3 regions of the Marinococcus sp. PL1-022 genome follow, and region 1 is predicted to be linked to each of the others. Evidence: riboswitches for the same ligand, from Rfam matches in the RefSeq annotation. Region 1 holds a riboswitch; each other region holds the start of a gene.
What was found. Region 1 has a riboswitch for S-adenosylmethionine ahead of SIC45_RS08490 (methionine biosynthesis PLP-dependent protein). Riboswitches for the same ligand answer to the same signal wherever they lie in the genome.
Positions count from the first base shown of each region.

Region 2: linked by a shared signal. The riboswitch ahead of SIC45_RS02390 (methionine ABC transporter ATP-binding protein) and the one ahead of SIC45_RS08490 (methionine biosynthesis PLP-dependent protein) in region 1 are both predicted to bind S-adenosylmethionine.
Region 3: linked by a shared signal. The riboswitch ahead of metK (methionine adenosyltransferase) and the one ahead of SIC45_RS08490 (methionine biosynthesis PLP-dependent protein) in region 1 are both predicted to bind S-adenosylmethionine.

Region 1 is NZ_JAWXCX010000001.1:1,677,106-1,680,379, reverse strand. It holds gene SIC45_RS08505 (asparaginase) at 1-415, opposite strand, end outside; gene prsW (glutamic-type intramembrane protease PrsW) at 519-1,166, shown strand; gene SIC45_RS08495 (hypothetical protein) at 1,190-1,354, shown strand; SAM riboswitch class I at 1,413-1,519, shown strand; gene SIC45_RS08490 (methionine biosynthesis PLP-dependent protein) at 1,612-2,715, shown strand; gene SIC45_RS08485 (bifunctional homocysteine S-methyltransferase/methylenetetrahydrofolate reductase) at 2,742-3,274, shown strand, end outside.
Region 2 is NZ_JAWXCX010000001.1:452,896-456,169, forward strand. It holds gene thpD (ectoine hydroxylase) at 1-386, opposite strand, end outside; gene SIC45_RS02380 (arsenate reductase family protein) at 847-1,206, shown strand; gene gcvH (glycine cleavage system protein GcvH) at 1,237-1,620, shown strand; SAM riboswitch class I at 1,787-1,894, shown strand; gene SIC45_RS02390 (methionine ABC transporter ATP-binding protein) at 2,053-3,072, shown strand; gene SIC45_RS02395 (methionine ABC transporter permease) at 3,065-3,274, shown strand, end outside.
Region 3 is NZ_JAWXCX010000001.1:512,685-515,958, forward strand. It holds gene pckA (phosphoenolpyruvate carboxykinase (ATP)) at 1-914, opposite strand, end outside; gene SIC45_RS02700 (DUF393 domain-containing protein) at 1,093-1,488, shown strand; SAM riboswitch class I at 1,536-1,643, shown strand; gene metK (methionine adenosyltransferase) at 1,795-3,009, shown strand; gene putP (sodium/proline symporter PutP) at 3,065-3,274, opposite strand, start outside.

The DNA of each region.
Region 1 (3,274 bases):
CTTTATCACTTGCGGCGGTGCGGACTGCTGCAAGGAAATTCTGAGGGCCGTCAGCGCTGATCTCATTGCTTGAGCGCATAGCACCCGTCACTACCACCGGCAGGTCTTTGTCGTGAAAAAGATCGAGCGCGTAGGCGGTTTCTTCCAGGGTGTCGGTGCCGTGGGTAATAACGACGCCGTCATATGTATCCTCGGAAAGCTTCTCAAGCATATGCTCGTGCAAAGAAAGCATGTGCTCCGGAGTAATGTGAGGGGACGGCAGATGCAGGAAATCGCTCGTCACAATTTCAGCAATTTGATTGGCAATACGGCTCCAGTGGCTTAACGGATTGTGAAGCCCCGGTTCCACGCCGCTTTCCTCCGTCTGGGTCATGGCGATCGTGCCGCCTGTGTGAATAACCAGTATTTTTTTCATTTCAATTCCTCCTCGTCGGCTCGGCTGTGAGTGGCATTATTCTTTTACGAATCTGAACATAGCATGATACGATACGTTTAACAAGAGAGGGTGAGAACGAAAGGTGATCGCACTGATTATGGCGGCCCTGGCGCCGGCTGTTGCTTTACTGTTATATTTCACATTAAAACGCCGGGCGGACGTAGAGCGGAGGCTGCCGGTCATCCGTGCGTTTGTCATAGGGGTACTGATTGTGTTCCCGGTACTTGTGATCGAGCATGCGCTTGAAACGGAAGGGGTAAGCATACCGTTTTTTGCGGCGCAGTATACCCAGGCTGCCGTACTTGAGGAAGGCATCAAGTTTTTCCTGCTGTATACGTTTGTGCTTCGATTTGCCCCGATTAAAAATACATACGACGGCGTTATTTACGGGCTTTCCCTGTCGCTTGGCTTTGCTTCACTTGAAAACATCCTGTACTTAATTGCAAACGGCATTGAAACGGCTGTCACAAGAGCTCTGCTGCCGGTAACGGTGCATGCGCTCCTGGGTGTGATTATGGGGTATTATGCGGTATCAGCGAAGCGCGCCTCCCGTCATGGCAGGCGCTTCTTCTCTTTTTTCCTTGCTCTCGCTATTCCGCTTATCTTCCACGGGCTGTACGACTATATACTGAGTGCTTCTCTAGGCAATATTCTGTATTATCTTGTCCCGTTCATGCTATTTTTGTGGTGGTTTGCGTTGTCGAAAGCAAATAAAGCCAATGCGAAATAACAACTCGAAAGGACGAAGCTACTATGTCAGAAGACCGCCGTTACCGCGTTGTTATCCGCTGTCCGAAATGCGGGGAAAAGTATATTCTCCGCGGCAGAAAGAACAAGGCCGGGGAAATGGAAACGGGTTTTCGCCGCTGCGTCTGTGGTAATGAAAACCAGCTGCACGTGGATATTGCGCCGGAATAAAAAGGCTGCTTGCAATATCAATTCGTTTCCTGTACTTTGGAAAGTAATCATATAACGTTTCTTATCAAGAGAGATGGAGGGATCGGCCCTTGGAAGTCTCAGCAACCAGCCGCAGGCAATGCGGTCAGGTGCTAACTCCTGCAAGCTGTGCTTGCGAGATGAGAAGAAGTATTGCATGCCAAGGTCTTCTTCTGTCTAAGGAAGAAGGCCTTTTCGTACATTTAATGCATTAATTTTAAAGAAATGAGGGCTGTGACATGTCAAAGCAACTGCAGATAGAAACCATCCTGGCACAACTGGGGAATAATTCTGACCCGCGGACCGGGGCGATCAACCCGCCTGTTTATTTTTCCACAGCGTATAAGCATACAGGCATCGGAGAGTCCACAGGATACGACTATTCCCGGACGGCTAACCCGACGAGAGATCTGCTTGAAAACGGTATCGCTGCGCTTGAAGGAGGTAAACATGGGTTTGCCCTAAGCTCGGGGATGGCTGCTATCCAGACGCTGTTTGCGATATTTGAAACCGGTGATGAAGTGATTGCAACAAGCGATATTTACGGCGGTACATACCGTCTGTTCGAGGAGGGATGGCGGCACTGGGGCGTGACGGTTACATACGGCGACCCGAGGGATCTCGAAGCCTTTGAACAGCTGATAACAGATAAAACGAAGGCCCTGTTTATTGAGACGCCGACAAACCCGCTGATGCAGGAAGCAGATCTGAAGGAGCTTTCGCTGCTCGCGAAAAAGCACGGGGCCTGGCTCATTGTAGACAATACGTTTTATACGCCGGTGCTTCAGCGTCCGATAGAAGAAGGTGCTGATATTGTGGTGCACTCGGCCTCAAAATATTTGGGCGGCCACAATGATTTGATTGCCGGGCTGATTGTATCAAACGTGGACGAGCTTTCTGAAAAAATTGGCGCGCTTCAAAACGGCATGGGAACAATTTTAAGCCCGTTTGACTCCTGGCTTCTTATGCGCGGGATGAAAACCTTAAAGCTCCGCATGAAGCAGCATACAGAAAACGGAAAAGCGATCGCAGAGTACCTCAGCCGTCACGAGAAGGTAACAGATGTGCTTTATTCGGGTCGGGGAGGCATGCTTTCCTTCCGTCTTGAAAACGAAGAGTGGGTGGATTCATTTTTGCGAAACATTAAAATCATCACGTTCGCAGAAAGTCTGGGCGGAGTCGAAAGCTTTATTACGTACCCGGCAACGCAGACGCATGCAGACATGCCGGAAGCAGTACGGGTCCATAACGGTGTTGATAACCGTCTTCTCCGCTTCAGCATTGGCATAGAGGATAAGGACGATTTAATTGAAGATCTCGAACAGGCGCTCAGAGCGCTGTAACTCATAAGCAGGAGAGGGGCAAAGCTATGAACGTACTCGAAAAACTCGATTCCTCGATTTTGATCGGTGACGGGGCCATGGGCACGTATCTGTACCAGAAGGGCTATAAGGGCTCGTTTGAAGCCATGAATTTAACGGATCCTGAGGCTGTGGAGCATGCTCACCGGGAATACGCAGAAGCCGGGGCGGATATTTTACAGACGAACACCTATGCAGCGAACTGGGTGAAGCTTGCAGGCTACGGCCTTGAAGATAAAGTGCAGGATATTAACCGGGCCGGCGTGCAGCTGGCGAGAAATGCCTCCGGCGGCTCAGCGTATGTATTTGCTACGGTCGGCGGTATAAAAGGCGTTCAGGTGAGCGAACATTCGGATGACTTTTTAAGAGAAGCGCTGCAGGAGCAGGTGGATATCTTGCTGGCGGAACCGGTGGATGGCCTGCTGCTTGAAACGTTCTATGACCTGCCGGAGCTTCTGCAGATCGTCCGCTACATTCGGAGCAGAGATGCAGAAATCCCGATTATTGCCCAGGTGGCGCTTGGAGACGTCGGGGTCATGCA
Region 2 (3,274 bases), 1.2 Mb from region 1:
GACTGCATCATGTACACCTGGCTGCCGAGGATCTGCTCGGCGGCTTTGACAATGCGTTCGTTTTTGGCGAGCATCTCAAAGAACCCGCTGTCCTTGTGGATTTCAAACACGGAGCGGACTTCGTTGCTGTTCGGCTCCTTGATCACGTCGGGCGCGTCGCGCTGTTCGTTGCGCTCCATCGTTTCGCGTAGTTCCTTTTTCATCATCTCGACTTCCTCATCGGTAAACAGCTTCTGGAGCATGAGGTAGCCGTTCTCGTCGTAAAAGTCCAGTTCCTTCTGCTGCAACGGGCCATCATAGCCGGCGTTTCCGTGGACTACCGGATCCTTCCGGTTCATGATTTCCTTATGGTCGCCTTGTCTGGATGGATATTTATCGACTGCCATTGTTCCAAATACCTCCTTTATATTTTAACCAAGGATTAAATCCTCAGTCAGTCAGACACATTCCCGGCTTAAAAAGGAATAAACATTAGAAACGGAAAATTTTTAATAATTAAATAAGAAGGAAAACTTCTAAGCCGGATATGATGCGTATTGGACTCATATTAAAAAAATTCATTTTTTTTTAGCGTTAACATCTCCTCTGGATCATCCAGTATATATTCGTATACTTGCTGTTGTGCCGGGAGATTCGGGATGGAATTCATCCTTTCGGAAAGGGCCGGTTTTGAATATTGGATCATTAATATAAACATGAACAGCTCCCTTTGCTTTTAAATTCATCCGTTTGTCTGAGCAGGTATTAGCGGTTTTTTCCGGCAGTAAAAAGCAAAATGAAACTTTCCAATCAGGAGGGTTTCCGCTACAATAAGAGGGAAGAACGCGTGTGGAGGAGGCTTGGCAATTGGCACTTACTTTTTACGGGTATCCCCCGTGCGGTACATGCCGCAAAGCAAAAAAGTGGCTGGAAGCAGAGGATATTTCTTTTGAAGAGTATCATATTGTGGAACATCCCCCTTCGAAGGAAGAATTAAAAGTATGGAAAGAACAGGAAGGGCTTGAGTGGAAGCATTTCTTTAACACAAGCGGAAAGAAGTACCGGGAAATGGATCTGAAAACCCGGCTTCCGAAAGCATCTGAAAAAGAGGTTCTGGAATGGCTGACTTCTGACGGGATGCTTTTGAAAAGGCCTATTGTGACAGACGGCGAGAGTGTCACCCTTGGGTTTAAGGAACCAGCTTTTGAGGAAAAGTGGAAATCGTAATAGTATTTATTTGAAGGAGGATGATTATGTATGAGTGTACCAGACGAACTTTTGTATTCAGAAGAACACGAATGGGTTAAAAAGGAAGACGGCCGTCTCCGTGTCGGTGTCACAGATTTCGCCCAGTCCGAGCTTGGCGACATTGTATTCGTAGAGCTTCCGGAAGTGGGAGATGAACTTGAAGCAGGAGAGCCGTTTGGAAGTGTAGAATCCGTTAAAACGGTATCAGAGCTTTACGCCCCGGTTACAGGAAAGGTCGTAGAAATTAACGAAAATCTGGATGATTCTCCTGAATTCGTCAACGAATCTCCATATGAAAAAGCCTGGATGATCGTTGTAGAACCCTCCAATGAAAGTGAATTGGACGACCTGATGTCACCAGCCCAGTATTCAGACATGGTAAGTGATGATTAATACTGATTTACATAGAAGCCGTCCTTTTGAAGGGCGGCTTCTTTTTATGGGCGTTTTCCGTATGGCTGCTTTGCAGTTTTTTAGAAATGGAAACTAAAGGTTGACGCTTATAGGCAAAGGTGCTATTATCAATAGCATCGTCAAATATGAACGGATAATCATCGTTCACTTATCAAGAGAGGTGGAGGGGCTGGCCCTGTGAAACCCGGCAACCAGTCTGCATAAGCAGACATGGTGCCAATTCCTGCAGGCATATGTGTCTGCAAGATGAGTGGAAAGGATCCTTTAAAACCTTTCTGCTCGTGTGCAGAAGGGTTTTTTCTTTATGGTCCGGTATGGAAAAAGAATAACTACCGGAATCATGACGATTTAAAACATACTATTTACATCGTTTTAATAAAGATAAAGAAAAGCGATGAAGGAGAGAGCGGTATGATCCAATTAAAAGGTTTATCTAAAGCCTTTCAGACAAAAACACAGACTGTTACCGCCGTAGATAACGTCAGCCTTTCTATTGATGAAGGAGAAATTTTCGGAATTATCGGCTACAGCGGTGCGGGCAAAAGTACGCTTGTGAGGCTGTTAAATAAGCTCGAAACGGCTACCAGTGGTGAAGTAACCATTGAAGGAGAAAGCATTACTTCTCTGAAAGGGCAGTCCCTGCGCAGTGCACGCCAGGAAATAGGCATGGTATTCCAGCACTTTAACCTGCTGTGGTCCCGCACGGTGGCAGAAAACATTGCCTTTCCGCTCGAAATAGCAAAACAGTCAAAGCAGGAACGAAGCAGACGGGTTCAGGAGCTGGTTGACCTCGTCGGTCTTGAAGGCCGTGAGGATGCCTATCCCTCCCAGCTGAGCGGTGGTCAGAAGCAGCGGGTTGGTATTGCGAGAGCCCTGGCTAATAATCCAAAGGTGCTGCTGTGCGACGAAGCGACATCGGCACTGGATCCGAAAACAACGGATTCCATTTTGGCGCTGCTCACAGATATTAATAAAAAGCTCGGACTGACCATAGTTCTGATCACGCACGAAATGCATGTGATCCGTAAAATCTGTCACCGGGTGGCGGTAATGGAGAGCGGCAGAGTTGTTGAAGAAGGACCCGTACTTCAGGTGTTCCGGAAACCGAAGGAGCATATGACGAAAGAATTTGTCCGCCAGATTACAGAGCCGGAGGAAGATGCTTCGGAAATTGTATTTAACGAAGAAGAGAGCGGCACGGTGGTCCAGCTGAAGTTTTTGGAAAACAAAGCCGAACAGCCCTTTATTTCCAAGGTCATCCGCCAGTTTGATGTGGATGTAAACATTATTCAGGGAAAAATTTCCCAGACGCAGCGCGGCAGCTACGGTTCCCTTTTCATCCGCATCAAAGGCAGCAGCGAAGAAATCGATAAGGCGCTGGCCTACCTCCGCGAAGAAGAGATAGAAGCAGAGGTGATGGAGCGTGCTTAATAATTTGACAGCAGAAATAAACTGGGAAAACATGTGGATTGCTACGTGGGAAACCGTCTATATGAGCCTGATTGCCGTGGCAGCCACATTTTTACTCGGTACGATACTCGGGGTACTGCTGTATTTAACAGATAAAGGAAACATGTGGGAAAACAAGCCGGTGCATACGGTGACAGCAGCGATCGTTAATATTTTCCGCTCT
Region 3 (3,274 bases), 1.2 Mb from region 1:
TTGCCGCTGACATTGTCTATACCGACATTTTCAAGCACAGCACCGAAACGAATAGCGTTCCAGATCTGCGGTTCCTTCTGCTTGGAAAGGTTCGAGCATTTTGCGTAGCATCCGCCTTCGATATTAAAGATGCCGTTTTCGGACCAGCCGTGTTCATCGTCGCCGACCAAAAGCCGGGAGGGGTCCGCGGATAGGGTTGTTTTTCCGGTGCCGGAGAGACCGAAAAACAACGCGCTTTTTCCGTCACTGCCGATGTTTGCCGAGCAGTGCATCGGAAGCACATTTTGTTCAGGGAGCAGGTAGTTCATGACAGAAAAGATTGATTTTTTCATTTCTCCGGCGTACTCTGTGCCGCCAATTAAAACCGTGCGCCGCGCAAAGCTGATGACGATAAATGTTTCCGACGAGGTACCATCTATCTCCGGGTCTGCTTTGCATTCCGGTGCGGCAATGAGCGTAAAGGGTGAAACAGATGGAGTTTCTCTTCCGTCAGGCCGGATAAACAGCTGACGTGTGAACAATTGATGCCAGGCGTAGGAGGTGATGACCCGGACAGGAAGCTGGTAGTCGGGGTCGGCTCCAGCCAGGGCGTCGCTTGCGAAAACTTCATTCTGACTGCTCAAATGAGCCGTCACTTTGTTATAAAGCCGTTCAAACACTTCCTCAGACATTGGTTTGTTTACATTTCCCCAGTCAATAGAAGGAGAACTGCCAGGTTCATCGACAATATATTTATCCTTTGGCGACCTGCCGGTATATTTGCCTGTTTTCACGGCAAGAGCACCCTCTGCTGTAAGTGAGCCCTCCTGCAGAGCCAGCGAGCGCTTCACAAGCGCAGGGACAGAGAGATTCCATTGGACATGCGCTTCGTTTAACAGGTTTGTTTCGGATTTGGAAGCGAACGGCGGCTTCATAAACAATCACTCCTTTAATGAGGGGGAAGTTAGATTTATTCATCATGAATGATGGATAGAATATAAAATAGTGTAACACATTTAATTTAATAGTACATACTTATTCGTCAAAAAGTTCATGAATATTTTTAGTGCTGAAAGGGAAAAGATGTAAGAAAGCAACGAAAGGGGAACAACCATGGAACAACAATCGGAATTTATTGTATTTTATGATAGTGACTGTCCGTTATGCACCAGGTTCCATACTTATCTTTCAGCGATAGATAAAACGAACACGGTGAATTGGAAGCCTATATATGATGAGGATTTATTTGAAAAGTACCCAATGCTCAAGGGAGAGCCTCTTGAAGATCAGATGCACAGTGTAGAGGATAATACGTATGTATACGCCGGATATTTTACGGTGAAAAAATTGTGTTATACTATTCCAGCGTTAAAGCCGCTGAAGGCAGTGTTTCTGCTGCCGGGCGTGGAAACGCTTGGCCGAAAGCTGTACCACACAGTGTCTACAAACCGGTATCAGTGGTTTCATTTCCTATGTGATGACAAGACGTGCCAGCGGGAAGGGCACTAAGTTTGACATCAAATAGGGTTTGCGTTACGATTTTGTACGAACGGATACTCTTATCCTGAGCAGGTGGAGGGACAGTCCCTGAGAAGCCCAGCAACCATCCGGGAACGGAAAGGTGCTAACCTGGAGAGGCGGACAGACGCCTTGAAAGATAAGAGGCGAAAAAGCTGAACTGACAGCCCCTTTTCCCTCAATTTTTTGGGACAAGGGGCTTTTCCTGTACACAACGGCCTACTGCCGTTTTCTTTTCGTCTACCCCGAGAATGGGAGAGTACACCCGTAGCAGGCAGTTAAAAAGGAGGCAGCAGCGTGTCTACAATTGGACGACGTTTATTTACGTCGGAATCTGTAACAGAAGGGCACCCGGATAAGGTGTGTGATCAGATCTCCGACGCGATTTTGGATGAAATATTAAAGGATGATCCGAATGCCCGGGTGGCAGCGGAAACAGTAGTGAACACCGGTCTCGTATTGGTCGCAGGAGAAATATCTACATCTACATACGTGGATATTCCTAAAATTGCCCGGGAAACTTTAAAGGATATTGGTTATACACGGGCGAAATACGGGTTTGATTACGAAACGTGCTCGGTTTTGACTTCGATAGATGAACAGTCGGCCGACATCGCCCAGGGCGTTGATGAGGCGCTTGAAACCCGTGAAGGCTCGATGACTGAGGATGAATTGGAATCGATTGGAGCAGGAGATCAGGGCTTGATGTTTGGGTATGCCGATAACGAAACCGATGAACTCATGCCTATGCCGATTTCACTTGCTCACAAGCTGGCACGCCAGTTAACGAAGGTTCGCAAAGAAGGCAATCTTTCGTATCTGCGTCCGGACGGAAAGACGCAGGTTACGGTGGAATACGGAGATGACGGGAAACCACTCCGGGTGGAAACGATCGTTATTTCCACCCAGCATTCAGATGACGTAACGCTTGCCCAAATTGAAGAGGATATGCACAAATACGTGATCGAGCCGGTCGTGCCGGCAGAGCTTCTCGATGCTAAAACCAACTATTTCATAAACCCGACCGGACGCTTTGTCATTGGTGGACCGCAGGGAGATGCCGGGCTTACAGGAAGAAAAATTATTGTTGATACGTACGGAGGCTACGCCCGTCATGGCGGCGGGGCGTTTTCCGGTAAAGACCCGACAAAGGTCGACCGTTCCGCATCGTACGCAGCCCGGTATGTAGCGAAAAATATTATCGCAGCAGGACTGGCAGATAAATGCGAGGTTCAGCTTGCGTATGCGATCGGCGTGGCGCAGCCGGTCTCCATTTCGATCGCCACGTTTGGGACGGGGAAAGTATCAGAAGAGGTGCTCGTAAAGCTTGCCAACGAAAACTTTGATCTCCGGCCGGCCGGCATCATCAAAATGCTTGACCTTCGCAGACCGATTTACAGACAGACAGCCGCTTACGGTCACTTCGGCCGTCATGACGTTGATCTGCCATGGGAACGCACGGACAAAGCAGCGGCGCTTCAGGAACAGGCATTCACCGAAAAGCAGCAGTAAACAGACAAATACCCGCTCCTGTTTATATTCAGGAAACGGGTATTTTTTATTCTGCTCAGCTTTTTTCTGTATACGTGCTGACAGAGTCAAATTCGGTTTTAATTTTATCAGAAGGCTTCGGTCCGAGCAGGCTGACGGCAATAATGATTATGACGTTGATGAAGAAGCCTGGCACAATTTCGTAAAGATCAAACAATCCTCCGGTAAGCTGGACCCAGATAATTACGGTTGCCCCGCCGGCGATCATCCCAGCCAGTACACCCCA